DNA from 3 places in the Streptomyces sp. NPDC060000 genome. Region 2 is predicted to be linked to each of the others. Evidence: riboswitches for the same ligand, from Rfam matches in the RefSeq annotation. Region 2 holds a riboswitch; each other region holds the start of a gene.

The links. Region 2 has a riboswitch for S-adenosylmethionine ahead of thrC (threonine synthase). Riboswitches for the same ligand answer to the same signal wherever they lie in the genome.
Region 1: linked by a shared signal. The riboswitch ahead of ACFWBB_RS22080 (aminotransferase class V-fold PLP-dependent enzyme) and the one ahead of thrC (threonine synthase) in region 2 are both predicted to bind S-adenosylmethionine.
Region 3: linked by a shared signal. The riboswitch ahead of ACFWBB_RS01065 (ABC transporter substrate-binding protein) and the one ahead of thrC (threonine synthase) in region 2 are both predicted to bind S-adenosylmethionine.

Annotation. Positions count from the first base shown of each region.
Region 1 covers NZ_JBHWUU010000041.1:56,071-66,170, forward strand. The annotation lists gene ACFWBB_RS22055 (cytochrome P450) at 1-850, shown strand, start outside; gene ACFWBB_RS22060 (cytochrome P450) at 847-2,034, opposite strand; gene ACFWBB_RS22065 (TetR/AcrR family transcriptional regulator) at 2,155-2,859, shown strand; gene ACFWBB_RS22070 (condensation domain-containing protein) at 2,856-4,139, shown strand; gene ACFWBB_RS22075 (Lrp/AsnC family transcriptional regulator) at 4,245-4,526, shown strand; gene ACFWBB_RS22080 (aminotransferase class V-fold PLP-dependent enzyme) at 4,568-5,929, opposite strand; SAM riboswitch class IV at 6,109-6,225, opposite strand; gene trpD (anthranilate phosphoribosyltransferase) at 6,302-7,366, opposite strand; gene ACFWBB_RS22090 (cytochrome bc complex cytochrome b subunit) at 7,519-9,156, opposite strand; gene ACFWBB_RS22095 (Rieske 2Fe-2S domain-containing protein) at 9,153-10,100, opposite strand, start outside.
Region 2 covers NZ_JBHWUU010000089.1:5,851-15,950, reverse strand. The annotation lists gene otsB (trehalose-phosphatase) at 1-309, shown strand, start outside; gene ACFWBB_RS35345 (trehalose-6-phosphate synthase) at 297-1,709, opposite strand; gene ACFWBB_RS35340 (glucosyl-3-phosphoglycerate synthase) at 1,879-2,850, opposite strand; SAM riboswitch class I at 3,020-3,186, shown strand; gene thrC (threonine synthase) at 3,204-4,535, shown strand; gene ACFWBB_RS35330 (ubiquitin-like small modifier protein 1) at 4,670-4,945, shown strand; gene ACFWBB_RS35325 (cold-shock protein) at 5,475-5,681, shown strand; gene groL (chaperonin GroEL) at 6,049-7,671, shown strand; partial or broken gene ACFWBB_RS35315 (Uma2 family endonuclease) at 7,751-8,400, opposite strand; gene ACFWBB_RS35310 (hypothetical protein) at 8,490-9,314, opposite strand; gene ACFWBB_RS35305 (DUF397 domain-containing protein) at 9,593-9,781, opposite strand; gene ACFWBB_RS35300 (Scr1 family TA system antitoxin-like transcriptional regulator) at 9,765-10,100, opposite strand, start outside.
Region 3 covers NZ_JBHWUU010000001.1:250,149-260,248, forward strand. The annotation lists gene ACFWBB_RS01050 (ABC transporter ATP-binding protein) at 1-1,752, opposite strand, end outside; gene ACFWBB_RS01055 (ABC transporter permease) at 1,749-2,774, opposite strand; gene ACFWBB_RS01060 (ABC transporter permease) at 2,771-3,730, opposite strand; gene ACFWBB_RS01065 (ABC transporter substrate-binding protein) at 3,739-5,361, opposite strand; gene ACFWBB_RS01070 (putative leader peptide) at 5,576-5,767, opposite strand; SAM riboswitch class IV at 5,727-5,836, opposite strand; gene ACFWBB_RS01075 (SAM-dependent methyltransferase) at 5,987-6,802, opposite strand; gene ACFWBB_RS01080 (kinase) at 6,942-7,475, shown strand; gene ACFWBB_RS01085 (ATP-binding protein) at 7,736-8,167, shown strand; gene ACFWBB_RS01090 (PP2C family protein-serine/threonine phosphatase) at 8,218-9,681, opposite strand; gene ACFWBB_RS01095 (YciI family protein) at 9,800-10,100, shown strand, end outside.

The DNA of each region.
Region 1 (10,100 bases), on a different contig from region 2:
CGCGGAGATCCAGCGCAGCCTGCCCGTCATGGTGCGCGGCGCGTTCCGCCGGGCGCTCGATCCCACCGGCCTGATCGCCAGGCTGCCGCTGGCCGCCAACCGTGAGTTCGACGCCGCGCTCGACCGGCTGCACACCCTCATCGACGGCATCGTCGGGGACTACCGGCGCTCCGGTGAGGACCGCGGCGACCTGCTGTCCGCACTGCTGGCGGCACGGGACGACGAGGACGGCGGCGCGCTGACCGACCAGGAGGTCCACGACCAGGTCATGACCCTGCTGCTGGCCGGTGTGGAGACCACCGCGAGCGCGCTGACCTGGGCCTGGCACCTGCTGGCGGCCCATCCCGAGGCGGAGGCGCGGCTGCACGCGGAGGTCGACGAGGTGCTGGGCGGCCGGACACCGACGTACGCCGACGTACCGAAGCTCGCCCACACCCAGCGGATCTTCACCGAGACCCTGCGCCTGTACCCGCCGGCCTGGATGTTCACCCGGATGACCACCCAGCCCACCGAGCTGGCCGGCCACCCGCTGCCGGCCGGGGCGGACATACTCGTCAGCCCCTACGTCATCCACCGCATCCCGGAGTTCTTCCCGCGCCCGGAGGTCTTCGACCCGGACCGATGGCTGCCCGAACGTGCCAAGGACGTCACCCGTGGCTCGTATCTGCCCTTCGGGGCGGGCAGCCGCAAGTGCATCGGCGATGTCTTCGGGATGACGGAGGCGACGCTGGCGCTGGCCGCCCTCGCCTCCCGCTGGCGGCTGCGGCCCGTACCGGGCACCACCGTCTCGCCCCGGGCCGAGATGAGCCTGACGGCCGGAGCGCTGCCGATGGTGCCCGAACCGCGTTAGCCGAAGGTGACGGGCAGCGCGTGCAGACCGCGCAGCATCAGGCTGGGGCGCCACCGCAGGTCGCCGGGGTCGGTGTCCAGGGCCAGGCCGGGGCACCGTTCCAGCAGGGTCCGGAAGGCGATGGCGCCCTGCATCCGGGCCAGCGGCGCGCCCAGGCAGTGGTGGATGCCGTAGCCGAAGGCCGTGTGTCCGCGGGTGTCGCGGCGGATGTCGAAGCGGTCGGGCTCGGCGAACCGCCGCGGATCGCGGGACGCGGCGGCCAGGACGACGGCCACGGACTCCCCCGCGTCGATCACCGTGCCGCCGATCTCCACGGGCTCCTTGGTGTAGCGGAACGCCGTGGTCTCCACCGGCCCTTCGTAGCGGAGCATCTCCTCCACGGCGTTCCCCAGCAGCGACCAGTCGCGGCGCAGCAACGCCAGCTGATCCGGGTGGCGCAGCAGGGCGAGCGTTCCGCTGGACAGCAGGTTGGCCGCCGTCTCGTAGCCGGCCACCAGCAGCACGAACGCCATGCCGAGCATCTCCTCGGGCGTGAGCCCGTCCTCCTCGCCCAGGCGGCCGGCCAGCGCGCTCAGCAGGTCCTCGCCCGGCTCGCGCCGCTTGGCCGCGAGGAGTTCTGCGAGGTACCCCGTCATGGCCTGGGCCGCGGCGGCTGCGACCTCGGGCCGGGTGAAGTCGGTGCTCTCCAGGTACCAGTCGTGAAAGGTCTTGCGGTCGCTCGCCGGCACACCGAGCAGTTCGCAGATCACGGCCAGCGGCAACGGCAACGCGAACGACGCGACCAGGTCCGCGCGGCCCAGCGGCAGCATGGCGTCCACCAGGTCGTCCGTGATCCGCTGGATCGTCGGGCGCAGCGCCTCGATGCGCCGGGTCGTGAACTCCTTCGCCACGAGCCCCCGGAGCCGGGTGTGCTGGGGCGGATCCGTCTGCACCATGTTCAGGCCGATCGAGTTGCCCCCGTCGTCCTGCCACCCGGCCGAGTGCCTGATGTCGTTGGACAGCCGTGCGTCGGCCAGTGCGGCACGCGCCTCCGCATGTCCCACGACGAGCCAGAACTCGCCCGAAGCGGCGGTCCGGGCTCGGTGCACGGGCCCTTGCTCGCGCATCCGCTCGTACGCCGGATACGGATTGTCGACGAACGGCGTGCCAAGTGCTGACAGATCTGCAGATCCCGTCACGGACAACGGTGTTCCTCGCTTCGAACTCGCTGGTGCGGGTGAGCGGGGAGTACTCCCCCAGTGGACGGCGCGACCCTAGCAACGAAACGGGGAGCTGTCCCCGGTTTTGGTGTTAGTGTGCCGCCCATGGCCGTCGGAGACGAGCGACGCACACCCCGGCGCAGCGACGCGCGCCGCAACCGCGAGACACTGATCGCCGCCGCCCGGGAGATCTACGCCGAACGCGGGGTGGACGCGCCGCTGGACGACATCGCCCGCCGGGCCGGAGTCGGCAACGCCACGCTCTACCGCCACTTCACCGACCGGGCCGAACTGATCGAGACCGTCTTCAGGGACGCGCTGGCCCCGATCCTGGACGCGGCCCGGGAGGCCCGGGACCGGGCGGACGCCTGGGGCGGCCTCACCGCCTATCTGGACATGGTCTTCACCCTGCTTGCCGCCGACCGGGGCGCCGGCGACCTGATGACCACCGGCATCCGGGGCGTTCCCACGCTCGACGCCCTGCGCGAGGAGAACCGGCGCACGCTCGAGACGCTCCTGCTGCGCGGCCAGGAACAGCGCACGATCCGCGCCGACCTCACCGTCGAGGACCTGCTGTTCCTCCTGACCGCGCTGGGCCTGGCCACGCCCGCCGCCCCCGGGTCCTGGCGGCGCCATCTGGCCCTGGTGCTGGACGGTCTGCGCCCGCAGGCAACCCACCCGCTGCCTGAGCCGCCGCTCGGTCCGGAGCAGTTCGAGGCCGCACTGCACCGCCTCGGCTCCGCTCCCCGGACGGCGGCCCGGCAGGAAGATTCCCTTCGCCCACCGAGATCGGAGACCTCCGCACCATGACGCGTCAGCGCCCCGTATCGCCCTTCGAGAGCGTCTACTTCCTGGACCTGGGAGCGGCGGGCCTCCCCCTGTACGACATGCCGGCGTTCGTGGAGTCCCTGGTACGCGGCCGGCTGGACCCGGAGCTGATACGGCGGGCTCTCGGCCTGCTGACCGAGCACCATCCGATCCTGCGCTCCGAGGTGACGGCCGGCGAGGCGGGGCCCCTGCTGCGCGTCCGCGACCGGTGCCGGCCACCGCTCACCCTGCTCGACGGCATCGAGGACACCTACGCCGAGCTGATCAACACGCGGCCCGACTGGACCGAGAGCCTGCTGCACGCCTGGCTGCTCACCGACGGCGAGCGCAGCCAGGTGGTGCTCGGCGTCCATCACGGGGTGGCCGACGGCCGCTCGGCCTTCGCCGTGCTCGACGAGTTCTGGCGGTACTACACCGCCCTCGCGGCCGGCGGGAGCCCGTCCGCCGAGCGGCGCGAGGAGCTGCCCGAGGCCGTCGACACCCGGCTGGCCGGCGCCCTGCCGGACGCGGAGGTCGACGCCCTGGTCGACGCGATCGCGCAGGGCGGGGCGGCCGACGTCAAGCCCGCGACCCTGCCCACCGAGGGGGTGGGGCGCCCGGACCGGCCGGCTGCGACGCGCCGCTTCGTGGTCGACCGGCTGGAGTTCCCCGCGGAGACCACCGACGTCGTGGTGGCCGCCGCCCGGACCCGCGGGGTGACCGTCAACAGCCTTGTCACAGGGCTGGTCCTGACCGCCGTACGGTCACAACTCGCCCCTGAGCAGGGTTCGTTGACGATGACTTGCGGACACGGTGTCGACCTGCGCACCCGGCTGAGCCCCGAACTGCCCCTGAGCACCGTGCTCAACTGCATCACCGGCCTGCAGACCACGCTGACCGTCGGCCACGACGACCGGCCGGAGACGGTGGGCCGGGAGGTCGCCGACCAGGTGGCCGGCGCGCTGGCGCGGCGCGACCCCGAGCGGTTCCTGCTGGCCGCGCTGCGGGCCGGTGCCCGGGGCATCGCGGTGCCCGTCCCGGTCGTCAGCTATGGGATCTCCAACGTCGGGCGGATCCCCGCGCACCCCGTCCCCGGGGATGTGGAGCTGCTCCGCTTCGGCGGTACGGCCAACGCGCCGGGCATGCCGCCCAAGATCGGGGTCGCCAGCTTCGGCGGCCGGCTGCTCGTCCAGAACGAGTACGACAGCTGGACGTACGCCCCCGAGCAGATGCGGCGCCTGCGTGAGACCCTGCGCGGCTCCCTGACGGATCTGGTCCGCTGACCGCGGCTGTGCGGCGCTGCCCGCCACCGTCCCTTTGGTGAGCCACCGCTCACGTCATAGAGTGAAGCCCGCCCAGCTCCGGCCCCCCGAGGGAGAGAACCAGCCGTGATCACCGCGATCGTCCTCATCAAGACCAGCGTGGACCGGATCCCCGAGATCGCCGAGCGGGTCGCCTCGCTGGAGTCCGTGAGCGAGGTCTTCTCCGTCACCGGGACCTACGACCTCATCGCCATGGTGCGGGTGAAGCGGCACGAGGACCTGGCTGAGGTCATCCCGGGCAGCATCAGCAAGATTCCCGGCGTGGAGGCGACGGACACGCACGTCGCCTTCCGCACGTACTCGCAGCACGACCTGGAGGCGGCGTTCGCGATCGGCCTGGACTCCTAGGACCTGGCCGTCCGGACACCGCCCCGGGGCGGAGCCGCCGCCTACACCGCCGGGACGCAGCGGCCGTCCTGCGTGCGGTACTGCCAGCGCGCGCCGTCGGACACCAGCTCGCGCACCGCGTTCACGAAGCGGTCCACGTGCTCGTCCGGGGTTCCCGCGCCGAAGCTCACCCGGATCGCGTTGAGGGACTTCTCGCCGGGCGCCGCCTCGGGGGCCCCGCACTCGCCCTGGGTCTGGGGGTCGCTGCCCAGCAGCGTGCGGACCAGGGGGTGGGCGCAGAAGAGACCGTCGCGGACCCCGATGCCGTACTCGGCGGAGAGGGCGGCGGCGAAGTGGGAGCTGTTCCAGCCCTCTACGACGAAGGAGATCACGCCGACCCGCGGGGCGTCGTCGCCGAACAGGGACAGCACCCTGACCTGCGGGACCTCGGCCAGGCCGTCCCGGACCTTCGCGATCAGGTACTCCTCGCGGGCGACCAGGCTGTCGAAGCCGGCCTCGGTGAGGGCCTTGCAGGCCGCGGCGATGGAGTAGGCGCCGATCACGTTCGGGGAACCGGCCTCGTGGCGGGCGGCGCTCTCGTGCCACTCCACGTCCACTCCCCCGTCCTCGCGCCGCGTGACCTTGCGGCTGGCGCCGCCGCCCGCGAGGTAGGGGTCGGCCTCGGCCAGCCAGTCGGCACGGCCGGCCAGGACGCCGGCGCCGAAGGGCGCGTACAGCTTGTGGCCGGAGAAGGCGACCCAGTCGACGTCCAGGTCCCGCACGGAGACCGGGTGGTGCGGGGCCAGCTGGGCCGCGTCCAGGACGATCCGGGCGCCGTGCGCGTGCGCGGCCGTGGCCAGCTCGCGCACCGGCCACAGCTCACCGGTGACGTTCGAGGCGCCGGTGACACAGACCAGGGCCGGGCCGTAGGGGTCGCGGCCTGCGAGGGCGCGCTCCAGTGTCTCCACGGCCTGGCGCGGGGTGCGCGGGGCGTCGAGGTAGGTGACCCGGGCGTCCTTCCAGGGCAGCAGCGAGGCGTGGTGCTCGGTCTCGAAGACGAAGACCTGGCAGTCGGCGGGCAGGGCCCGGGCCAGCAGGTTGAGGGAGTCCGTCGTCGAGCGGGTGAAGACCAGCTGGTCGTCGGGCCGGCAGTCCAGGAACTCGGTCACCGTCCTGCGGGCGTTCTCGAAGAGGTCCGTGGAGAGCTGGGAGAGGTAGCCGGCGCCGCGGTGGACGCTGCCGTAGTACGGGGCGTAGGCCGCCACGTCGTCCCAGACGCGCTGGAGGGCCGGGGCGCTGGCCGCGTAGTCGAGCGCCGCGTAGGTGACCTCGCCGCCCGTCACGAGCGGGACGGTGACATCCCGGCCGAGAACGGGCAGCGGGGCACAAACGGTCCGGGCGGCGGCAGCGGCGGAGACAGACATGGCGAACTCCCGTGAGAGGCGAGGGGGAACCGCCGTGCGAGCGGACATGGCTCGAGCACGGAGGAAGGTGAAAGGGGTGTGCGGAGGCGGGGCTCTACGCCCTATCGCATTCGCTTGCTCACGGAAGGCTCCCTCGACGACCAGGACCCCTGGTGGCGCTCACTCGGAAGAGTGCGAGGGGTCCGCGCTTGCCGTAGACCTCGCTGCCTACGGCCTGGTCTTCACCCGGGGCACCCCGCCACGGACGGAGGGTTGCCGGACAGTCGGCCGGGGCCTCATGACTGTCACTCATGACCTGGTACAGGAACGTACGTGACGTGATCGCCGTCCCGCAACCCGTGTCCGGATCGCGGGACGGCCACCGATGAACCGCTACGCGTTGCTGGCGGCCACCCAGCGCTCCAGGGCCCGCTTGGCCGCGCCCGAGTCGATCGACTCCGTCGCCCTGTCCATACCGGCCCGGAGCTGCTCCGCCAGCGTCCCGGCGCCCGGCTCGAGCGCCACCAGCGCCGCCGCCGAGTTCAGCAGCACGGCGTCCCGCACCGGGCCCGTCTCGCCCTCGAGAAGGCGGCGGGCGACCTCGGCGTTGTACGACGGGTCGCCGCCCCGCAGGGCCTCGACCGGAACCAGTCCGAGGCCGACCTCACGGGGGTCGAAGGTCTCCTCGGTGACCTTGCCGTCGCGGACGACCCACACATGGGACGTGGCCGTCGTGGTGAGCTCGTCGAGGCCGTCGTCGCCCCGGAAGACCAGGGACGAGTTGCCGCGCTCGGCGAAGACGCCCGCGACGACCGGCGCCATCCGCGGGTCCGCCACCCCGACCGCCTGGGCCCGCACCCGCGCGGGGTTGGTCAGCGGGCCGAGCACGTTGAACACCGTGCGGATGCCCAACTGACCGCGCGCGGCGCCCACATGACGCAGCGCCGGATGGAACTTGATGGCGAAGCAGAAGGTGATCCCGGCCTCGTGGGCGACCTCGGCCACCCGCTTCGGGGTCAGTTCCAGATTGACGCCGAGCTTCTCCAGCACGTCCGAGGCGCCGGACGCGGAGGACGCGGCCCGGTTGCCGTGCTTGACGACCGTGGCACCCGTGCCGGCGACGACGATCGCCGACATGGTGGAGATGTTGACCGTCTTCGCGCCGTCGCCGCCCGTGCCGACGATGTCGACGGTCGGCCCCGGCACCTCGATCAGGTTGGCGTGCTCGTACATCGCCCGGACCAGCCCGTTGATCTCCGCGACGGTCTCGCCCTTGGCCCGCAGCGCCACCACGAACCCGGCGATCTGCGCGTCGGTCGCCTCGCCCCGCATGATCCGGTCCAGCGCCCAGAACGTGGCGTCCGCGTCCTGGTCACGGCCGTAGAGCAGGCCGTTCAGTACCTCGGGCCAGGAACGGCCCGCCGCGGTGTCGCCTCCAGCGGGGGTCACAGCGCTCATAGCCGCTCCTGCGTGTGTCGTGTATGCGTTGTGTGCCGTCGTGCGCCTCGTAACAAGGTGCACCCCACCCTATCCAGCCCGTGGGCACGGCAATGGGCCCCGTCCGAAGACCGGACGGGGCCCATTCCTGTGGCGTGGCGACGCCTCAGCGATCAGTGGTGGCCGTGGCCGCTGGTGATCTCCTTGTACTCCTCCACGGAGGGCTTCGGAATCTGCTGGTCCTCACCGAAGTAGGCCTCGCTGATCTTGGCGCGAAGCTTCTCCTTGCCCTTCACCTTGCGCTCGACACCGTTCTCGTCGACGGCTGCGCCGATCGCGGCCGGCTGGTACTGCTCGTGCGCCGTGAGGGTGTGCAGCTGCTCCTGGCTGAGCGGCTCGTGGATCTCGATGAACTCACCGTGCGGCAGGCGCTTGATGGTGCCGGTCTCACGACCGTGCAGCACCTTGTCCCGGTCCCGGCGCTGCAGGCCCAGGCAGATCCGCTTGGTGGCGATGTACGCGATGACCGGTCCGACGAAGAAGAAGATCCGGACGAACCAGGTGATCGAGTTGATCGACAGGTGGAAGTGCGTGGCCCACAGGTCGTTGCCGCCGCCCACCAGCGTGATCATGTACATCGTGACCCAGGCGACGCCCAGGGCCGTACGGGTGGGCGCGTTGCGCGGACGGTCCAGGATGTGGTGCTCGCGCTTGTCGCCCGTGACCCACGACTCGATGAAGGGGTAGAGCGCCAGCGCCGCGAGGACGACACCGAAGAGCACCAGCGGGATGAACACACCCAGGACGAGGGTGTGACCCCAGAGGTTGATCTCCCAGCCCGGCATGAAGCGGATCAGGCCCTCGGCGAAGCCCATGTACCAGTCGGGCTGGGCGCCGGTGGACACCTGGTCCGGACGGTAGGGGCCCATGGCCCAGATCGGGTTGATCTGCGCAAGGCCCGCGATGACCGCGATCACACCGAAGACCAGGAAGAAGAAGCCTCCGGCCTTGGCCATGTACACCGGCAGCAGCGGCATGCCGACGACGTTCTTGTTGCTCTTTCCGGGGCCCGCGAACTGCGTGTGCTTGTGGTAGAAGACCAGGATCAGGTGGCCGACCACCAGGCCGAGCATGATGCCCGGCAGCAGCAGGATGTGGATCGAGTAGAACCGCGCCACGAAGTCGTGGCCCGGGAACTCCCCGCCGAACAGGAACATCGAGATGTACGTGCCGACGATCGGCATGGACAGGATCGCGCCCTGCGTGAAGCGGACACCGGTGCCGGAGAGCAGGTCGTCCGGGAGCGAGTAACCGGTGAACCCGGTGAACATGCCCAGGACGAACAGCAGGAAGCCGAACAGCCAGTTGATCTCACGCGGCTTGCGGAACGCGCCCGTGAAGAACACGCGCATCATGTGCACGAACATGCCGGCGAGGAAGATCAGCGCCGCCCAGTGGTGGATCTGCCGGATGAGCAGACCGCCCCGCACGTCGAAGGAGATGTGCAGCGTCGAGCTGAACGCCTCCGACATCAGCTGTCCCTGCAGCGGGACGTAGCTGCCGTGGTACTCCACCTCGTTCATCGACGGGTGGAAGAACAGCGTCAGATACACACCCGTGAGGATGATGATGATGAAGCTGTAGAGGCAGATCTCACCCAGCATGAACGACCAGTGGTCGGGGAAGATCTTGCGCATGTTGGCCTTGGCCAGGGAGTAGATCCCCAGCCGGCCGTCGGCCCAGTCGGCGATCCGCTCGCCGGCCGGGGCCTTCCCGCGTTCGCGGGACTCTGTGGTCTCTGTGGTGCTCATCCGCGCTCCCAGAAAGCAGGACCGACGGGCTCCTCGAAGTCGCCGAGCGCCTCGAGGTAGCCCTCGTCGTTCACGCCGATGCGCAGCTGCGGCAGGGCGTGACCGGCGGGACCGAAGATCACTCGGGCACCGTCGGAGAGGTCGAAGGTGGACTGGTGGCAGGGGCACAGCACGTGGTGCGTCTGCTGCTCGTACAGCGAGATCGGGCAACCGACGTGGGTGCAGATCTTCGAGTACGCCACGATGCCCTGGTAGGACCAGTCGAGTTCCTGCTTGTCCTTGATGTTGTCCGGCTGGAGCCGGACGATCATCAGGGCCGCCTTGGCGATCTCGTTCTGGAACTCCTCGTCGTGCTCCTCCAGGCCCTCGGGCTTGGCGAAGGTGAGCGAACCGACGGCCACGTCCGAGGGACGCAGCGGCTCGTTCGTGTTCATGTTGACGAGCAGCTTGCCCTTGGCCCACAGCGTGTGCCGCAGCTTGTCCTCGGGCAGCGGGCCGAGGTCGCGCAGCAGCACGACACCGGACAGCGGCACCAGGGCGATCGCGCCGAACATCGTGTTGCGGATCAGCTTGCGACGGCCGATCGCGGACTCCTTGGCGCCCTGCTTGAAGTCCGCGTGGACCTTCGCACGGACCTCGGGGGCCGCGGCGATGGCGTGCCGCTCGTCGGCGACCTCCACGTCGGACATCAGGGTGCGGGCCCAGTGGACCGCGCCGGCGCCGATGGTGAACAGCGCCGTGCCCAGCGTCAGACCCAGCGCGAAGTTCAGCGCGCTGAGGTGGCCGATCGGGAACACGAAGACCGACCTGTCGGCGGGGATCGCCACGTACGCGGCGATGAAGCCGACCGTGGCGAGCATCGACAGCGTGAACAGGAAGGCGACCGCGCGCTCGGACCGCTTGGCGGCCCGCTCGTCGATGTCCTGGACGCGATGCTCGTGCGG
Region 2 (10,100 bases):
CACGGCCTGATCGTCGAACCCGGCCGGATGGTCCTGGAGCTGCGCCCGCCGGGCATGGACAAGGGCGTCGCCCTGCTGGAGCACGTCCGCGAGACCGGCGCGCGCTCCGTCCTCTACGCCGGTGACGACCTCGGCGACCTGCCCGCCTTCGCCGCCGTGGAGAAGCTCCGCTCGGAGGGCGTCCCCGGGCTGCTGGTGTGCAGCGGCAGCACGGAGGTCGGCGAGCTCGCGGAGCGCGCGGACCTCGTCGTAGACGGGCCCGCCGGGGTCGTGCGGCTGCTGCGGCAGCTGGCCGCTCAGCTCGGCTGAATCTCCCGCAGGGCGGTCAGCTGGTCCAGGAACCACTTGGCCGGAGGGAGCGCGGTCGCCGCCGCGGCCAGCCGCTTCGTGCGCTCGGCCCGCTCCTGCGGCTTCATGCTCAGCCCCTCGTGCAGGGCACGGGCGGTCTCCAGCACGTCGTAAGGGTTCACCGTGATCGCGTCCTCGCGCAGCTCCCAGTACGCCCCCGCCTCCCGGGACAGGACCAGCGCGCAGCCCTCCTCGGAGATCACCGGCACCTCCTTGGCGACCAGGTTCATGCCGTCGCGGATGGGGTTCACCAGGGCCACGTCGGCCAGCCGGTAGGCGGCCAGCGAGCGGGCGAAGTCGTCCTTGAGGTTCAGCAGGACCGGGGTCCAGCCGGGCGTGCCGTACTGCTCGTTGATCTCCTCGGACAGGCGCTGCACCTCGGCCATGTAGTCGCGGTACACGGCGAGATCCTGGCGGGAGGGGTAGGCGAACGCCACGTGGACGACCCGCTCACGCCACTCCGGGTGGTCCTCGAGCAGCTGCCGGTAGGCCAGGAGGCCGCGCACGATGTTCTTCGACAGCTCGGTGCGGTCGACGCGGACGATCGCCTTGCGCCCCTCACCGATCTCCGTACGGAGCGCCGCAAGCCGCTCGTCGACGTCCGGCCGGTGCGCGCGCTCGCGCAGGAACTCGGCGTCCGCGCCGAGACCGTGCACGCCGATCTGCGTCTTGCCCGGTCCGCCAGCGAACTCCGTACAGCACGCGGTGAAGGCGTCCGCCCAGCGCCGGGTGAGGAAGCCCAGGCGGTCCGCGCCGAGCATCCCGTGCAGGAGCTGCTCGCGGATGTCCGTCGGCAGTAGCGCGAAGTAGTCCACCGGCGCCCACGGCGTGTGCGAGAAGTGCCCGATGCGCAGGTCGGGGCGGAGCTCGCGGAGCATTCCGGGGACCAGACACAGGTGGTAGTCCTGGACCAGGACCGCCGCGCCGTCCGCCGCCTCCTCGGCCAGCGCCTCCGCGAACGCCCGGTTGTAGGTCTCGTACGACGCCCACTGGCGGCGGAACTCCGCGTCGAAGGCGGGCTCCAGCGGCGTCTGGTAGAGCAGGTGGTGGATGAACCACAGCACGGAGTTGGCGATGCCGTTGTACGCGTCGGCGTGCACGTCGGCCGGGACGGCCAGCATGCGCACGCCCTCCTCGCCGACCCCGCGCCGGACCGCCTCGCGGTCGCCTTCGGAGAGCGCAGAGCACACCCAGAGGGCACCCGCGTCGGGCCCGATGGCCGACAGGCCGGAGACCAGCCCGCCGCCGCCGCGTTTCGCGTGCAGCGAGCCGTCCTCGCCCAGCTCGTAGGAGACCGGGCCGCGGTTGGACGCGACCAGCACCTCGGCGGCCCGGGCAGCAGTGTCGTGCGTGGAAGCCATAAGCCTCAACCTAGCCCGGTCTGTAAACGCTCAAACGTACGGTCGCACTGCGTGGACGGACCGTATCCGGCCGTATATCGGCGCTGTCGCCGCCACCGCCCGGTATCACCGTCATAGCGGCCGGTATCGCCGGTATTTCCGGATTCGCCGTATACGGCCCGTCCCGAGGTCACGCGACCTTGCGCGTCGCGTACTCCGCGATCTCCGCCATCGGCGGCCGTTCCTCGGTGTCCACGGAGTAGGTACGCGGCTCGAAGCCGTTCGCGCTCCGTTCGAACTGGGTGAGGGACGGGCGGATCAGATGCCCGCGGGCCAGCCGGAGCTGGGCGGTGCGGTAGATGGCCGCCGCCATCCGGCCCAGTGCCTGGCCGTCCTGGTGGCGGTGCTTGCGCACGCCCACGTCGACCTGGGCGAGGGCGTCCAGGCCCACCAGGTGCAGGGCGTCGACCAGCATGCCCAGCTCCACGCCGTAGCCGACGGGGAAGGGCAGCTGCTCCAGCAGGCCGCGACGGGCCGCGTACTCGCCGCCGAGCGGCTGCACGAACCCGGCCAGCTGCGGCCAGTGCATGTTGAGCAGCGGCCGGGCCATCAGCTCGGTGACCCTCCCGCCCTGGCCGGCCGTCCTGCCGGAGGCGGGCGAATCCAACTCCGTGCCCAGCGGACGGTCGTACATGCCCTTGACCAGGTCCACCCCGGGATCGGTGAGCAGCGGGCCGACGATCCCCGAGACGAAGTCGGAGGAGAACTCCCTCAGATCGGCGTCGATGAAACAGACGATGTCCCCGGTGGTGACCAGTAGCGAGCGCCACAGGACCTCGCCCTTGCCGGGCATGGCCGGTATGCGCGGCAGGATGTCGTCCCGGTGGACGACCCGCGCGCCGGCCGCCGCGGCCACCTGCGACGTACGGTCGGTCGACCCCGAGTCGACGACGACGATCTCGTCGACGAGCGGGACCTGGTGCATGAGGTCGTGCCGGATGATCGCGACGATGTCACCGACCGTCTCCTCCTCGTTCAGCGCGGGCAGGACGACGGACACCGACTGGTTCGTGGCGCGCTTCGCGGCCAGGATCCGGTGCAGCGGACGGTCGGTCAGGGACCAGGAGCGGGTGGTCAGCCAGCGCTCAGTTTCTTGCAGCACAGTCTGCGGCTCCTCACTGTCGTGATCACACCGGGTGCACGGAAGGTGACCGTGTGATCCATCTCGCGGTTCGGACGGCTATCTCAACTGTCCAGGCCTTCGGTTACAGTCTTGAACAACGCGGATGACCATCACATGTCCGAGGTCGCCCGCGTTCACAACTTCATACCGCTCATCCAGAGGGGCAGAGGGATACGGCCCGATGAAGCCCCGGCAACCCTCCAGCCGGTCTCGTGACGAACACTGATCCACTTCGGTGAACGCTCAGCGAGGCTCCCGGCTCGGGAAGGTGCCAAATCCGTCTCACGGCGAAGTGCGTCGTGAGGAAGATGAGGAGAAAGGGCCTCGCCTCAATGGCTGCGCAGACTGTTGCAAGCACGACCGCTGCAAGCACGACCGTTGCAAGCACCACCGACTCTACGACGACCCCCGCTGTCGACCTCGGTCCGGCCACCGCGTTGAGCTGCCGCGAGTGCGGTCACCGCGTGCCCCTCGGCCCGGTCTTCGCCTGCGAGGAGTGTTTCGGCCCGCTCGAGATCGCGTACGACTTCTCCTCCTACGACACGGAGGAGCTCCGCAAGCGCATCGAGGCGGGACCCGCGAACATCTGGCGCTACGCGCCGCTGCTGCCCGTCCCGGCGGACGTGGCCGACAAGCCCAACATCAACCCCGGCTGGACCAAGCTCGTGCAGGCCGACAACCTCGCCCGTGAGCTGGGCGTCGACGCCGGCAAGCTCTTCGTCAAGGACGACTCCGGCAACCCGACGCACTCCTTCAAGGACCGCGTCGTCGCCCAGGCCATCGAGGCCGCCCGCGCGTTCGGCTTCACCACGCTCTCCTGCTCCTCCACGGGCAACCTGGCCGGTGCGGTCGGCGCGGCCGCCGCCCGGGCCGGCTTCCGGTCCTGCGTGTTCATCCCGCACGACCTGGAGCAGGGCAAGGTCGTCATGGCCGCGATCTACGGCGGCGAACTCGTCGGCATCGAGGGCAACTACGACGACGTCAACCGCTTCTGCTCCGAGCTCATCGGCGACTCGGCGGGCGAGGGCTGGGGCTTCGTCAACGTCAACTTGCGGCCGTACTACGCCGAGGGTTCCAAGACGCTGGCGTACGAGATCTGCGAGCAGCTCGGCTGGCGGCTGCCGGACCAGTTGGTCGTGCCCATCGCCTCCGGTTCGCAGCTCACGAAGATCGACAAGGGGCTCCAGGAGCTGATCAGGCTCGGGCTGGTCGAGGACAAGCCGTACAAGATCTTCGGCGCGCAGGCGGAGGGGTGCTCCCCGGTGTCCGTGGCCTACAAGGCCGGGCACGACGTCGTGCGCCCGCAGAAGCCGAAGACCATCGCCAAGTCGCTGGCCATCGGCAACCCGGCGGACGGCCCCTACGTCCTCGACATCGCGCGTCGGACGGGCGGCGCGGTGGAGGACGTGAACGACGAGCAGGTGGTCGACGCGATCAAGCTGCTGGCGCGGACCGAGGGCATCTTCGCGGAGACCGCCGGCGGGGTGACGGTGGGTGTGACGCGCAAGCTGATCGAGAACGGTCTTCTCGACCCGACGCTCACCACCGTCGTGCTGAACACGGGTGACGGTCTGAAGACGCTGGACGCGGTGGCCGGCACCGGTCTGACCGCGACCATCCGGCCGAACCTCGACTCCTTCCGAGAGGCCGGCCTCGCGTCATGAGCGGGGCGCTCCGCTGTAAGACCGTAGGTGAGCGGTGGGCCGGTGCCGACCGGTCGCGCCCACGCGGCGGCAGCCGCACGATCCACACGGCCCCGCGCCCCTGAGACCGACTACCCGACCGGAGACCACAAGACATGAGCGTCAACGTCCGCATCCCCACCATCCTGCGCACCTACACGGGCGGCAAGGCCGAAGTCAGCGCCGAAGGAGCCACCCTCGGCGAGGTCATCTCCGATCTCGAGAAGAACCACACCGGCATCGCCGCCCGCGTCCTGGACGACCAGGGCAAGCTGCGCCGGTTCGTCAACGTGTACGTGAACGACGACGACGTCCGCTTCGAGCAGGGCCTGGAGACGGCGACCCCGGACGGCGCGGGCATCTCCATCATCCCCGCGGTCGCCGGCGGCTGAACGATTGCTGTCCTACGTCTCTCCGACGTTGGACGACGGCTGGACGGTGACGGAACGGCCGACGATCGATGACTGACCGTCGTTCACTACCCATCGGTAGTAACCGTCGGTAACAGCGATTACCGAGTGTTCATCGAATTGCCCTCTCCGCGATAGAAGCGGAGGGGGCAATTCAGTGTGGTTGAGCGCGGTACAGTTGGGGAACCCGGGCCCGATCACCGGATCCGGTGCATTTTATTTCCGCCTCGAGCCCGACAAGAAGCAGCCAAAGTGCGTGCCTCTTTCGTGGCATTTGCGGCCTTCGTGGGGCCCGACTTGCCCTCAATTCAGGCGAATTCTCGCCACATTCCGGATCCCGCGCGTCCGGAATTCTCGTCCGACTGACCTGTTGCAGACGGCAGTTGGACAGATACATTCGGCCGCGGTCGACGCGTTCCGGCGCACGCCCCCAAGCCAACCGGGGGGTGAGGTCTGACCCGGATCCGCGAAGTGCGGATCTGTGCAAGGGCCAGTAATAGGGGAGTTAGGCATGGCTCAGGGCACCGTCAAATGGTTCAACGCGGAGAAGGGGTACGGCTTCATCGCGGTCGACGGTGGTGCGGATGTTTTCGTCCACTACAGCGCGATTCAGATGGACGGCTACCGCACCCTGGAAGAGGGTCAGCGGGTCGATTTCGAGATCTCGCAGGGTCAGAAGGGGCCGCAGGCGGACATGGTCCGTCTCGCGACCGGCTGAAGCACGCGCCGACTGCCAGCGTCGTTCTTCTGTACGTCTGTCGAAGGGCTCGCACCTCCTGGGGGGTGCGAGCCCTTCGGCTTGTCCGGGGTCTGTCCGAGGGTTCGGTCGGGACTCGTCCGGGCGGTCCGGAGACGTCCGGCGGGAGCGTCCGGAAGGGCGCCCTTCCGGTGGAGGCGCTTGCACTCTCCTGGGTCGAGTGCTAATCATTGGCGTTAGCACTCTGAAGGTGAGAGTGACAACGAGGATCGGGTCGGTGAGGCCCGCAGGCCAGGTGGGGCAAGGAACCACGAGGCCGGCGAGCCGTCCGTCGCGGGCGCCAGCGCGGTCCGGAGCAATCCACCCCAGTCCGGGAGGACCACTTCACATGGCCAAGATCATCGCGTTCGACGAGGAGGCACGGCGCGGCCTCGAGCGCGGCATGAACCAGCTCGCGGACGCCGTGAAGGTGACGCTCGGCCCCAAGGGCCGCAACGTCGTCCTCGAGAAGAAGTGGGGCGCCCCCACGATCACCAACGATGGTGTTTCCATCGCCAAGGAGATCGAGCTCGAGGACCCGTTCGAAAAGATCGGCGCAGAGCTGGTCAAGGAAGTCGCCAAGAAGACGGACGACGTCGCCGGTGACGGTACGACCACCGCGACCGTCCTCGCCCAGGCCCTGGTCAAGGAAGGCCTGCGCAACGTAGCCGCCGGCGCCAACCCGATGGCCCTCAAGCGCGGTATCGAGAAGGCCGTCGAGGCCGTCTCCGGTGCCCTGCTCGAGCAGGCCAAGGATGTCGAGACCAAGGAGCAGATCGCCTCCACGGCCTCCATCTCCGCCGCCGACACCCAGATCGGCGAGCTCATCGCCGAGGCGATGGACAAGGTCGGCAAGGAAGGCGTCATCACCGTCGAGGAGTCCCAGACCTTCGGTCTGGAGCTGGAGCTCACCGAGGGTATGCGCTTCGACAAGGGCTACATCTCGGCGTACTTCGCCACCGACATGGAGCGTATGGAGGCCGTCCTCGACGACCCGTACATCCTGATCGCGAACTCCAAGATCGCCAACGTCAAGGACCTGCTCCCGCTCCTCGAGAAGGTCATGCAGGGCGGCAAGCCGCTGCTGATCATCGCCGAGGACGTCGAGGGCGAGGCCCTGTCGACGCTGGTCGTCAACAAGATCCGCGGGACCTTCAAGTCCGTCGCGGTCAAGGCCCCGGGCTTCGGCGACCGCCGCAAGGCGATGCTGAACGACATCGCCATCCTCACCGGTGGCGAGGTCATCTCCGAGGAGGTCGGTCTCAAGCTCGAGAACACGACCATCGACCTGCTCGGCAAGGCCCGCAAGGTCGTCATCACCAAGGACGAGACCACCATCGTCGACGGTGCCGGTTCCTCGGACCAGGTCGCCGGCCGGGTCAACCAGATCCGCGCCGAGATCGAGAACAGCGACTCGGACTACGACCGCGAGAAGCTGCAGGAGCGCCTGGCGAAGCTCGCCGGCGGTGTCGCGGTCATCAAGGCCGGTGCCGCCACCGAGGTGGAGCTCAAGGAGCGCAAGCACCGCATCGAGGACGCCGTCCGTAACGCGAAGGCCGCCGTCGAGGAGGGCATCGTCGCCGGCGGTGGCGTGGCGCTCATCCAGGCGTCCTCCGTCTTCGAGAAGCTGGACCTCGAGGGTGACGAGGCGACCGGCGCCAACGCCGTGCGCATCGCGCTCGAGGCCCCGCTGAAGCAGATCGCCGTCAACGGTGGTCTCGAGGGTGGCGTCGTCGTCGAGAAGGTCCGCAACCTGCCCATCGGTCACGGCCTGAACGCCGCGACCGGCGAGTACGTCGACATGATCGCCGAAGGCATCATCGACCCGGCGAAGGTCACGCGCTCTGCCCTGCAGAACGCCGCGTCCATCGCCGCGCTGTTCCTCACCACCGAGGCCGTCATCGCCGACAAGCCGGAGAAGGCGTCCGCGCCGGCCGGCGGCGGCATGCCGGGCGGTGACATGGACTTCTGATCGACCTCACGGTTGATCGCCTGTCCTACAGGCCGAAGGCGGTACTTCCCGGAAACGGGGGGTGCCGCCTTCGGGCGTTTCAGTCGGCGTAGTCCTTCAGCTCCTCGGTGTCGAGGGTGACGCTCACCGGAGCGGGAAGCGGCACGGTGGCACCCCAGGGTAGGAGTCGGACTGCTGGTAGCGGCCGTCCTTGGGCTCGCTGAACACGACGATCGTGTTGTGGTCGCGGTCGATGAGGAGGTAGACGGGGATGTCGGCCCCGGCGTAGCCGACAGGCTTGTCGATACGGTCGCGCTGGTCGGTGTCCCTGTCGTGGGAGGTGATCTCCACGGCCATCAGGATGCCGTCGGCCGCAGACCATTCCGTGCGGCCCTTGAAGTGGCCCTTCGGCGCGAGCGCACCGTCCGTGCGGGCCCGGCCCTTGCGGTATGCCTCGGCTTTGACGCCGGACTCGGGGTATACGCGCAGATCAGGGCGATGTTGCATGCACTGTTCCTGAAGCCGGACGAAGATCTCGCCATGGTTGCCGTCCGGTATGGCCTTTACGACTACCTTCCCGTTGATGTACTCCAGCCGCACGGTCTCGGGAGCCGCCTCGGCCAGTTCCTCGAACTCCTCGACGTCGAGCGGCCCGTGCCGGATGCACAGCCTCCCGCCGAGGAACTCCAGCCGGTTGCGTAGCTCCCTCGGAGCCTTGTCGACGAGTTCCTCGAAGTCCTCGACGGACATCTGCGGGCGTTCAGCGGTGTCAGGGGTCATGGCGTCGCCTCCTTCCTTCCATCGTGCCCGGGTGTGGTCTCGTCGGACCGTGGGAGCTGTCATACGGGTGTCCTCTCCTGTTGTCGCAGGGACATCGCCGCACAGATCTCCGTCGCGCGGGCGTGGATGGCCGCAGCGGGCAGGAGGGACGCATTGGCGTGGGCGCGTTCCCCCCGGCAGCCGCTGCATACGCCCCCCGGCAGCGCCTCGGGGCGGCCCGGGACACGACACTCCGCGCACTCCAGCATCCGGCGGGGCGGCCGTGGGGCAGGCGGCTCCGGTGGGAGTTTGTCCGTCAGACGGCGGCGGAGCAGGGCCGCCGGACTGTGGACGGGAGTGGGCAGGCCGGCGGTGAGAGCGGCGAGGAGCGTGTCTTCGGTGGCCCCGCGGGCGAACCACTCCTCCACCAGCGGGGCGAGCTGTGCGCAGTCGGCGGCGGAGAGGGAGAGGGCGGGTGCCGTGCGGCCGAGGGCGGCGAGCAGGATGTGGGCGCGGGAGCGGGTGGCGGGCCGGGCTCGTTCGGGGTCCGGCGCGTCTTCCGGTACGTCACCTCGCGTGAAGGTCGCCCACCAGCCGTCGTCGCGCGCGGTACGGGTGAACCACGTTCGGGTGATCCAGCGGGACTCGCCCGAAGCGGTTGCCACTCGTTCCCGGCCCCGCCTCAGGTGCCCGGCCTGCTGGATGCGGTTGAGGGCCGTGCGGAGGGCGCACTGTCCGTACGGGAGCTGCTTGGCCAGCGTCTTCACCGAGATGTCGGTGCCGTCGGGGAGGCGGTCGAGGTACGCGGCGATGGCCGCCTCGCGGGGCGGGAGGTGTGCGAAGTCGTGACGGGTGCGGGGGAGTTGGCCCGGCGCCACGCGCTTTCCGTAGCCCGGATTGGCCATCGGGTGCGGGGATACGTGCGCGGGCAGGAGGGCAGTACTAAGCTTGGCGTCAGCCACGGATCGAGTCTCTTTCGATCTTGTAGGTCAAGCCCCCGCAGGTGTTGGTAGCGCCTGGCGGGGGCTGTTTCGTTATGCGCACGCTAGAGCGTGGTGACCTTCCGTGGCGAGTCGGTCACTTCGCATCAACTCGCCGGGTGGGAGGGTGGGTTGAGACCCTTCACCCGTTCCTTGCAAAGAGGGCTCGGCGCTGGGCGCTTGAGCTTCGGGACCGGTGCGGGTCAGCCCACCTTGAGGTTCTCCACGAACGCGGACCACGCCTCGACCCGGAACACGAGCTTCGGGCCGAGGGGGGCTTTGGAGTCACGGACGGGGACGAAGGTGGAGTGACCGGGGGCGACTTCGAGGCATTCGCCGCCGCTGCCGCCGCTGTGCGTCGATTTGCGCCAGGTGTCAGGGGTGTTCCTCATGGGCGTAATCCTGCGCCATGGCGTCGAGCAGAGCCAGGGAGCGGTCTGGTGAGGGCGCGCAGGCCACAAGCAACTCGAACGAAATTCGGTGGTGTCTGACGGTGGTGGGGTCATCGTCGAGCCGCCCTGTACCGACTGCCTCGAAGTAGAGCAGCGGAGGGGCGTCGTCGAAGTCCATCAGCTTGATGGCGCCCTCCATGGAGGCGTGGGCACCAGCCTCGAACGGCAAGACCTGCACGATAGCCCGGTTGCGGCGGGCCACTTCGACGACATGACGCAGGGCTTCCGCCATTACCTTGTACCCGCCTGTCACGCGGCG
Region 3 (10,100 bases), on a different contig from region 2:
CGAGATGAACAGGTACGCCACCCCGGTGTCGGCCTGGAGCTCGGCGAGCAGGTCGAGCACCTGCGCCTGGACGGACACGTCGAGCGCCGACACCGGTTCGTCGCACACCACCAGGTCCGGCGAGAGCGCGAGGGCGCGGGCGATCGCGACACGCTGCCGCTGCCCGCCGGACAGTTCCGCCGGGCGACGGCTCAGCACCGAGGCGGGCAACGCCACCTTCTCGAGCAGTTCCCGCGCCCTGGCGAGCCGGGAGGCACGGTCACCGACCCGGAACGCGCGCAGCGGCTCGGTGATCACCTCACCGATGGAGAACCGGGGGTCCAGCGAGGCGTACGGGTTCTGGTAGACCAGCTGGGCCCGCCGGCGCAGTTGCCGGGCCGGTGCCCCGCGGGCGGCGGTGACATCGGCGCCGTCGAACAGGACGCTCCCGGCACTCGGATCGGCCAGCCGCAGCACCAGTCGGGCGGTGGTGGACTTTCCCGAGCCGGATTCCCCGACCAGGGCCAGCGTCCGGCCGCGGTGCAGGGTGAGGCTGACGTCGTCGACCGCGCGCAGGGTGCGGGCCGCGCCCTCGGCCGCGGGCAGCCGGAACTCCTTGACCAGGTTGCGGGCCTCCACCAGCGGTGTCCCGTCGGGGGCCGGCACGGTGGCGGAGCCCGCGGGGCGCGGGCGGGCCGTGGCGAGGCTGGGCGCACTGGCCAGCAACCGCCGGGTGTACGCGTGCCGCGGGTTCTCCAGGATGTCGCGGGTGGGACCGGCCTCCACGACCCGGCCCTCGGACATGACCACGATCCGCTGGGCCCGGTCGGCGGCCACGCCGAGATCGTGCGTCACCAGCAGCACGGCGGTGCCGGACTCTTCGGTGAGGTGCTGGAGGTGGTCGAGGATGACCCGCTGCACGGTGACGTCCAGCGCGCTGGTCGGCTCGTCGGCGATGATCAGCTTCGGCTTCGCGGCGATCGCGACCGCGATCAGGGCCCGTTGGCGCATCCCGCCGGACAGCTCGTGCGGGTACTGCCGGGCGCGGGTCGCCGCGTCGGGCAGCCCCGCCCGGTCCAGGATCTCGATCGCGGCCGACGGCGCGGAGCGCCGGGTCGCCAGTCCGTGGATGCGCAGGACCTCGGCGACCTGCTCACCGACGCGTTTGACCGGGTTGAGCGACACCGTCGGGTCCTGGGGCACCAGCCCGATCTGCGCGCCGCGTACGGTGCGCAGCTCCCGTTCGGACAGTGCGGTGAGGTCGTGGCGGCCGAAGCGGACCGTACCGGCGTCGATGCCGCCGTTGGCCGCCAGCAGCCGGGTGATCGCGTGCGCGGTCGTGCTCTTCCCGGAACCCGACTCGCCGACCACGGCGGTGATCTGCCCCGGCCACACGTCGAGGTCCACGCCCCGCACCGCGCGCACGGTGCCGCCACGGGTGCGGTACGACACCGACAGTCCCCGCACTTCCAGCAGCGCGGGTTCCCCGGCCGAGACCTCGTCGGGTACGGCCGCGTCGGGTTGGGGGTGGTCGGGTACGGGTCGGTCGCTGACGGGCTGGTGGGTGACGGCCTCGCCGGTCACGGCCTTGCCGGTCACCGGTTGGTCGGTCACCGTCTCCTCGGTCGCCGCCTTGCCGGTCGTGAGCCGGTGGGCGACGGCCTCGCCGTTCGGGGGATGGTCGGTCACGGGTTGGTCGGTCACGGCCTCGGGCACCGGTTCGTCCGTCTCGGGTTCGTTCGTCGCGGGTTCGTTCGTCAGGGGGCCGGTCATCGCTGTCGGGACCATTCGCCGTCCAGCGCTCGCGCGACGCGGTTGGTGGCGAGGCCCGTCGCCGCGATCGCAAGCCCGGGCAGCGCGGTGAGCCACCAGGCGTTGGCCAGGTAGTTTCGCCCGTCGGAGATCAACGTGCCCCATTCCGGCGCCGGCGGTGGCGCCCCGTAGCCGAGGAAACTCAGCGACGACACGGCGAGGATGGCCGAGCCGAACTCGAGGGTCGCGAGCACGATCACCGGGCCCGCCGCGTTGGGCAGCACGTGCCGGCCCAGCACCGAGTACCAGCGGGCCCCGCAGGAGCGCGACGCCTCGACGAAGACGGCCTGCCGCACGCGCAGCACCTCCGCGCGGGTCACCCGGGCGAAGCCGGCGACGCTGGCGATGCCGACCGCGACCGCCACCTTCACCGTCCCGTAGCCCAGCGCGGTGACCAGGGCCAGCGACAGGAACAGCGACGGGATCGACAGCAGCACGTCGACGAAGCGCATCAGCACGTCCTCGACCCAGCGGCCCACGAACCCGGCGACCAGGCCGATGAGACCGCCGACGACGAACGCGAACCCCACCGCGATCAGCGTCGCCTTCAGCGACAACTGCGCCCCGTGCACCACGCGGGAGAACACGTCACGGCCCAGCTCGTCCGTGCCGAACCAGTGCCCGCCGCCGGGACCGCGGAAGTTCTCCGAGGGCACCCCGTGCAGCGGGTCCTGCGAGGTGAACAGGCCCGGCCGGAACGCGGCCAGCACCACCAGCACCAGCACCGAAGCCGAGACCAGCAGCCCGGGCCGGCGCAGCAGGAAGCGCAGGCCCCGCAGCGCTCCGGCCCGGCGCCCGGGACTCGCGGGCCCCTGATCGGCGACGGGATCCACCGGTCGGGCCAGGCCGGCCGCGGCTTCGGCGGTTCCCGCAGGCTCGGTGGTTCCTGCGGCCCCGGTGGCCCCGGTGGCTCCGGTCGTTCCGGTCGTTCCGGTCGTTCCGGTCGCTCCGGCGGCGACATCGTCGGCGAGGGTCCGGCTCATGCGGGACGCACCTTCCTGTTCGAGGCCACCACGATCCGCGGGTCGAGCAGCGGGTAGACGAGATCGACGATCAGGTTGGCCGCCACGAAGATCAGCGCCCCGAACACCACCACCCCCTGGACCAGCGGAATGTCCTGCACCGTGACCGCGGCGGCGGTCACCCGGCCCAGGCCGTCGCGCGAGAACACCGTCTCGACGACGACCGAACCGGCGATCAGCTGGCCGGCCAGCAGTCCGACGACCGTCAGGGCCGGCAGCGAGGCGTTGCGCAGTGCGTGCCGCAGGTGGATCCGCAGCCGGCCGGCGCCCTTGGCCCGCGCCGTCTCCACATAGGCCTGGTCCAGCGCCGTCAACAGGCTCTTGGCCAGCACCTGCGCCACCAGGGCACCGGTCGGGATCGCCAGCGTCACCGCCGGCAGCACCAGGCCGCGCAGTCCGTCGTTGCCGAACGCGGGGAACAGCCTGGTCCGGAAGGAGAACAGCTCGACGAGCACCAGCCCGACCCAGAAGGTCGGCACCGACACCCCCAGCGGCGGCAGCGACAGCAGCAGTTGCCGCAGCCACCGCCGGCCGGTGCAGGTCGCCAAGACCGCCAGACCGCCGCCGAGGAACACCGCGAGCAGCAGCGCCGCTCCGGTCAGCTGGAGGGTCTGCGGCAGCGCGTCGGCCAGCGTCGCGGTCACCGGCCGTCCGGTGGACACCGAGTCGCCGAAGTCGCCGCGCACCGCCCTGCCGAGATGGTCGGCGTACTGCGCCGGCACCGGTTTGTCGAAGCCGTACTCGCGCCGCAGCGCGGCGAGTTGGGCCGGATCGACCTGGCCCGTGTCCGCGCCGGCGCCCGCCATCGCGGAGACGGGGTCACCGGGCAGGTAGTCCAGCACGAGGAAGGAGACCGTGTAGGCCGCCCACAGCACCCCGAGTGCCTGCGCGAGGCGTTTGACCACGTAGAGACGCATGCGGGCCGCTATCCGATCCAGGTGTCGTGCAGCTGGATCCGGCTGGAGGCCTCGAATTCGAGGTCGTGCACCTTCTTCGCCACTCCCAGCTGGGTCTGGAGCTCCACCACGGGCACGACGTAGGCGTTCTGCACCATCAACTGCTGAGCTTGGATCACCAGTTGCTTGCGCTTGGCCGCGTCGGTCGTCGCGGCCTGCTGGGTCAGCGCGGAGTCCAGCGGGCTCACCGGCAGGTGGTAGAAGTTGGCCAGCAGGGTGGAGTACGAGCTGCGCAGGATGTCCGGGTCGGCCCGGGTCACGTTCCCCCACACCGCGTCGAAGTCACCGGACTGAAGCGTGGGGGAGAACTGGGTGATCTGGAGCTGCTTGAGCACCACGTCGACGCCGACGGCCTTGAGCTGCTGCTGGATCAGCTCCAGCGCGGGCTGGTTGGTGGCCGCGTTGGCGAACCACTTGACGGTCAGGCTCAGCTTCTTCCCGTCCTTGACCCGGGTGCCGTCGCTGCCCGCCTTCCAACCGGCCGAGTCCAGCAGTGACTTCGCCTTGGCCGCGTCGAAGGACAGGCCGGCGGAGAGGTCGGTGTAGTCCGGCGTGGTGTGCGCCAGAATGCTGGTCGCCGGCTTGGTGCCGGTCGGAAACACGGCGTCGACGATCTGCTGCCGGTCGATGGCGAACAGGATCGCCTGACGCACCTTCGTGTCCTTGAGGAGCGCCCGGGAGTTGTTGAATCCCAGGTTGAACACCACGCCCGGGTTGGCCCGTTGCCGAAGGTTCACCTGGCCGCCCTTGAGCGCTGCCTCGTTGGCCCTGCCGACGCTGCCGATCGCGTCCACCTGGCCGGACTGCAGGCTGCCGCTGCGTACGCCCGCCTCGGGCACCACCTTGAACACCAGCTTGTCCAGGTACGCCTCGCCCTTCTTGGTCCACAGCGAGGAACCCCAGGTGTACCCGTCGCGTTTGGCCAGGGTGATCGACTGGTTCTGCACATAGCCCTTCAGTACGAACGGCCCCGAACCGGCCACGCCCTTGCTGCACTTCTCCTGCGGGCTCTCCTTCGCGCTCGCCGACGACTCGATCCCCAACGAGTGTGTCGCCGTGGCCTGGAGGAACTGCGCGTTGGGCTGCTTGAACCGCACCCGCACCGTCAGCGCGTCCACCGCGGTGGTGCTCTCCACGCCGCTCAGGTATCCCTGGGCGAGCGTCCCCAGGGCGCCGAGCTTCGGCACGGCGTCGAAGTTGTCCTTGACCACCTGCGCGGTCAGCGGTGTCCCGTCGCTGAAGGTCACACCCGATCTCAGGTGGAACGTGAACGTCGTGGTGTCCGGGCTGACGTCCCAGCTCCTGGCGAGCCACGGCACGATCTTGCCGGTCTTGGGATCCTGGTCGGTCAGGGAGTCCACGACCTGACGCAGTGAGTAGATGGTGTCGTTGCTGCCCACCTGCTGCGGGTCCACGCAGCCGGCGTCGGAACTCACCGCGAAGGTCAGGGAGCCGCCCGGCTTCGGCCGGCCGCCCTCGCCGCTGGAGGTGCCGCTGCCGCTCGACGAGCAGGCGCTCAGCAGCAGGCTGCCGGTCACCAGCGCGGCGAGTGCCGTCCAGCGGTGGGTACGGGAATCCGGATGCGCTGTCACGGGATGGTTCTCCTACTCCAAGGTCACCGCGCACATGCCGGGGCGGAGCACGGCCGTGGCGATGGGCGGACGGTGCCGGGCCCGCGGGTCGCCACGGGCCGGCACTGCTCAGAACTGTTCAGGGGGAGGGGAGTCGACGGCCGATGTCTTCGGCCCTGTCGACGACGGCGTGACCGCGCGGTGGGCGAGGGTCAGCCGGCGGGAAGGGGCGTGATCAGCCCTGACACAGACAGCTGGCGGACCGCTGCAGGTCGATGTGGCGACGGCGTGAGAATCCGGAGAACAGCGCCGCGGTCGTGATCGAGGCACTCGGGTTGCCGCTGTGCCGCACGCTGGCCCTCCACCTCTCAGGCCCCTCGACCGGGGCCACGCGCTTGCGGAGTCGGTGACCCCGCCGGGCTTTCACCTGGAGCACCCCACCGCGGAGGAGGGTTGCCGGTCAGCAAGCCAGGGCTGGACGCTGACACTCAATGCCGCTGTCGACCTTACGTAGTACTCACATTGTCCGTCAATATCGGTACGAGGGTCGGACAACTCCGCCGCACCGGCCGTGACGGGCCGGTGCGGCGGAAGGACCGTCAGCGCGCGACGGCCGGCCGTCCTGCCGGGACGGCGGCGGCGCCGGTCACGGCTTACGGGCGAGGCCGCCGTGTTCGCCGATGACGTCCGGGGCGGGGGAGGTGGTCTCCGGGCGCCAGAGCGGGACCGCGACGACGCCGGGGTCCAGGAGTTCCAGGCCCTCGAAGTACGCGGTGATCTGGTCGACCGTACGCAGGTTGTACGGGACGGCGCCGCTTTCGTTGTAGGCGTCCTGGGCCGCTTCGAAGACCGGGTCGATGCCCCGCGAACCGTCGTTGACGGAGAGGTAACTGCCGGACGGCAGCGCCGCCATCAGCGTGGTGACGATGGAGCGGGCCCGGTCGTAGTCGGCGATGTGGCCCAGGATGTTGCTGAGGATGAGCGCGGTGGGACGGGTGAGGTCCAGAGTCTCGGCGGCCGCCGCCAGAATGTGCTCCGGGTCCAGCACGTTGGCGTCGACATAGGAGGTCGCGCCCTCCGCGGTGGAGTAGAGCAGCGCGCGGGCGTGCGCCAGGACCATCGGGTCGTTGTCGACGTAGACGATCCGGGACTCCGGGGCGATCCGCTGGGCGACCTCGTGGGTGTTCTCGGCGGTCGGCAGGCCGGTGCCGATGTCCAGGAACTGTCGTATGCCGGCCTCGGAGACCAGGTGGGTGATGTTGCGGCGCAGGAACGCGCGGCTGCTCCGTGCGATGGTGACGATGCCGGGAAACACGGCGGTGTAGGCGTCGCCGGCCTGTTCGTCGACGGGATAGTTGTCCTTCCCGCCCAGCCAGTAGTTCCAGATGCGGGCGGAGTGCGGCACCGATGTGTCGATCTTCTGATGAGCCGCCGGTCCGGGCGAGGTCACATGGTCGGTCATGAGGGGCGTCCGTCTTTCAGCCGAGGCGTGAGCAGTTCGAGCCACAACTTACGTCCCAACGCCCCTGCTACGTACATCCGTTCACTTTTTCGGTGTCCGGGCCGGCCGTGTCGTCGGTGGCGGTAGCGTGACGGCGGTGATGGTGGGCACCCGGGAGACCCGGCTGATCGTGCTGCGGGGCAACAGCGCCTCGGGCAAGTCGGCGGTGGCGGCCGGTCTTCGCGACCGGTTCGGCCGGGGCCTGGCCCTGGTCGGGCAGGACCACCTCCGCCGGGTCGTGCTGCGCGAGCACGACCGGCCCGGTGCGGCGAACATCGGCCTGATCGAGGCCGTCGCCCGCTACGCCCTGGACGCCGGGTACCACGTCGTCCTCGAGGGCATTCTGTACGCCGACCGGTACGGCCCCATGCTCGAGCGGCTGCGCGCCAACCACCGCGGCCCGACTTACGGCTACTACCTCCAGGTGCCGTTCGCCGAAACCCTCGTGCGCCACGCCACCAAGCCGATCGCCCACGAGGTCGGCGAGGCGGACCTGCGATCCTGGTACCGCGACCTCGATCTGCTGCCGGGTGGCGTCGAGACCGTCATCGGTGCCGACAGCTCCCTCACGCAGACCGTCGACCGCGTCATGCGGGACACGGGCCTGGACCGCCTGCCCACCCGGGAACACTGACAACCGGGCCTGTCCCCGCCCCCGTACCCGCCGAGTCGGTTGCAGCTTGAACTTCGTTGCGAGCATAGTTGCCTGTGTGAACCGCGCCGCCCGACCTGAGCGATCCCCCGCCAACCTCTGCCACCCCCACAGGAGTTGGACCGCTCGGGCGTCTCTTCGCGGCGCCGGGTCCCTACGTCGGAACACCCCTCCCCAGTAGGCCCGTTGCTCACCTTCCCCCGCCCCTGGCTGCTCCCGTCCCCAAACGGAAGGCGACCACCGTGTCCCCCCACACGACGTCCTCACCTCGGTTCCTGGACACCTGGAGTCCCGACCGGACGCACTGGCTCGAACTTCCGGCGCACCGCTCCAGCGTCTCGGTGGCCCGCCGCTCCGTCAGCGCCCGGCTGACCGCGTGGCGGCTGCCGGGCGAGCTGTGCGCGGACGCCGTCCTGCTCGTGTCCGAACTGGCCACCAACGCCGTACGGCACGCGCTCGGCACCCGGTTCCTGTGCGGCGTCGGACTGGTCACGGACGGGTTCCTGCGCCTGGAAGTCCACGATCACGACCGTACGGAACGCGGTCTGCCCCGCCGCGATCCCGCACCGGACGACGAGGGCGGCCGCGGTCTCTTCCTCGTGGAGCAGCTCGCCGAGGTCTGGGGAGTCGACCGCTCGAGCTCACCGGCGGTAACACGGTGTGGGCGAATCTGACGGCCTGAGCGGACCCGGCCGAGCCCGGTGGGCCGGCCGGCCCCCGCGGCTCAGCACCCGGCGGGGGTCAGTTCGGCCAGCAGCAGGGTGCGGTCGTCGGCTCCGGCCGTGCCCGAAGGGGCGTGCAGGAGTCGACGGCACAGGGACGGCAGTGCGTCCGGACCGTCGCCGTCCACGGGTTCGACGGCGGCCGCCGCCGCGTCCACGGTGCGCGCGAGGCGGGTGATCTCCTGGTCGATGTCCGCGTCGCGGGACTCGACCAGACCGTCGCTGTAGAGCACCAACAGGGCCGGATCCGGCACGCTCAGCACGGTCTCCTCGTAAGTGCCCGCACCGAGCCCGAGAGGCAGGCCCGCCCCGGTCAGCCTGACCGGGGCCGTGCGGCCGTCCGGGCCGCGCAGCAACGGGGGCGGGTGGCCCGCCCCCACCAGGGTGCAGGTGCGCCGCCGGGCATCCCACTCGGCGTATATGCAGGTCGCGAAGGAGACGCCGGGGGAGTCCCTGGCGAGGGTGTCGAGTCGTCCTATGAGGTCGGCCGCGGGGATGTCGAGCCCCGCCAGCGTACGGACGGCGGTGCGCAGCTGGATCATCGCGACGGCGGACTCCGGACCGTGCCCCATGGCGTCCCCGACGATCAGACTGACCCGGTCACCCGGCCGCCTCAGCACGTCGAACCAGTCGCCGCCGACGAGGTTGCCCTGCCCGGCGGGCACACAGCCGTGCGCGGTGCGGCAACCCCCGAACTCCTGGGCGGTGCCCAGCGGGAGACTGTTGCGGATGGCCAGGGAGGTCCGCCGCTCACGCTCGTACCGGCGCCCGTTGTCGAGCGCTACGGCGGCCCGCGCGGCCAGCGCCTCCACGGCGGCCACGTCCGCCGGCCCGAACGGCGCACGGCCCGGTCCTCGCGTGCACGTGACGAAGCCGACCTGTACGTCCCGCAGCCGCAGCGGCACGACGAGGAAGGACGCCACGCTCAGCAGGTCGCCGGCGCGCGCCTCGCCGTCCCCGGAGGCGATGAGCCGCTCGGAGGTGTGCGGGTCCACCGCGTCGAGCACCTGTGCCTGCCCGGCGGCGAGGGCGCGGGCGTACGGCGTCTCCCGGGGGAAGGCGATCACCTCGCCGACCGGCAGCATGCTTTCCCAGTCCTCCAGGGCCCCGGGTCCGACGCGCAGTGCCATCCGGCGTGCCTCGATCCCGGGCGTGTCCGCGCCCACGTGCACGTTCTCCTCGACGCGCCACCGCTCCAGCAGGTACACGGAGGCCGCGTCGCAGAATCCGGGAGTCAGCGCGTGCACGACATGGCTGCCGGTCATGCGCAGATCGAGTTCCGAGCCGATGACGTCGGCCGCGGGGGAGAACGCCGACCGGCGGGGCGAGGACAGCGCGGCGGAGGCGTCGTCGATGCGGCTACGCGGTTCGTTCCGCAGGATCGTGCCTTTCCAGTGGGGGTTCGGCCGGGCGGCGGTGAAGAAGGGAGCACCGCCGGCCGTCGCAACTATATGATGGCGCGTCAAGTCACCAGGTACAAAACCAGGTTGTGGCACACGGCGCCCCGGGCGGCCGTGAACTTCCGGGACCGTGCGGCGACAAACCTCTTGAAGTGCCGGGCCGACTTGATAAAGCTCTGTGAGCATGGAGTTCTTCTGTTACCACCGTGATCGGCCCGCCTCCGCCGCCCTGCGCGACGAGTTGCTGGAGAAGCACTGGTCCTACATGGACGGGTATGCGGCGGAGATGATCGCCCGTGGCCCGACCTTCGCCGCCGACGGTGATACGCCCACCGGCAGTGTGCACATCCTCGACCTCCCGGATGCCGCCGCCGCCCGTGCGTTCGCCTTCGACGAGCCGAACTACCAGGCCGGTGTCTACCGTGATGTGCTGCTGCGCCGGTGGCGCAACCTGCTGGGGCGCACCATGTGGGACTTCCCCGGCG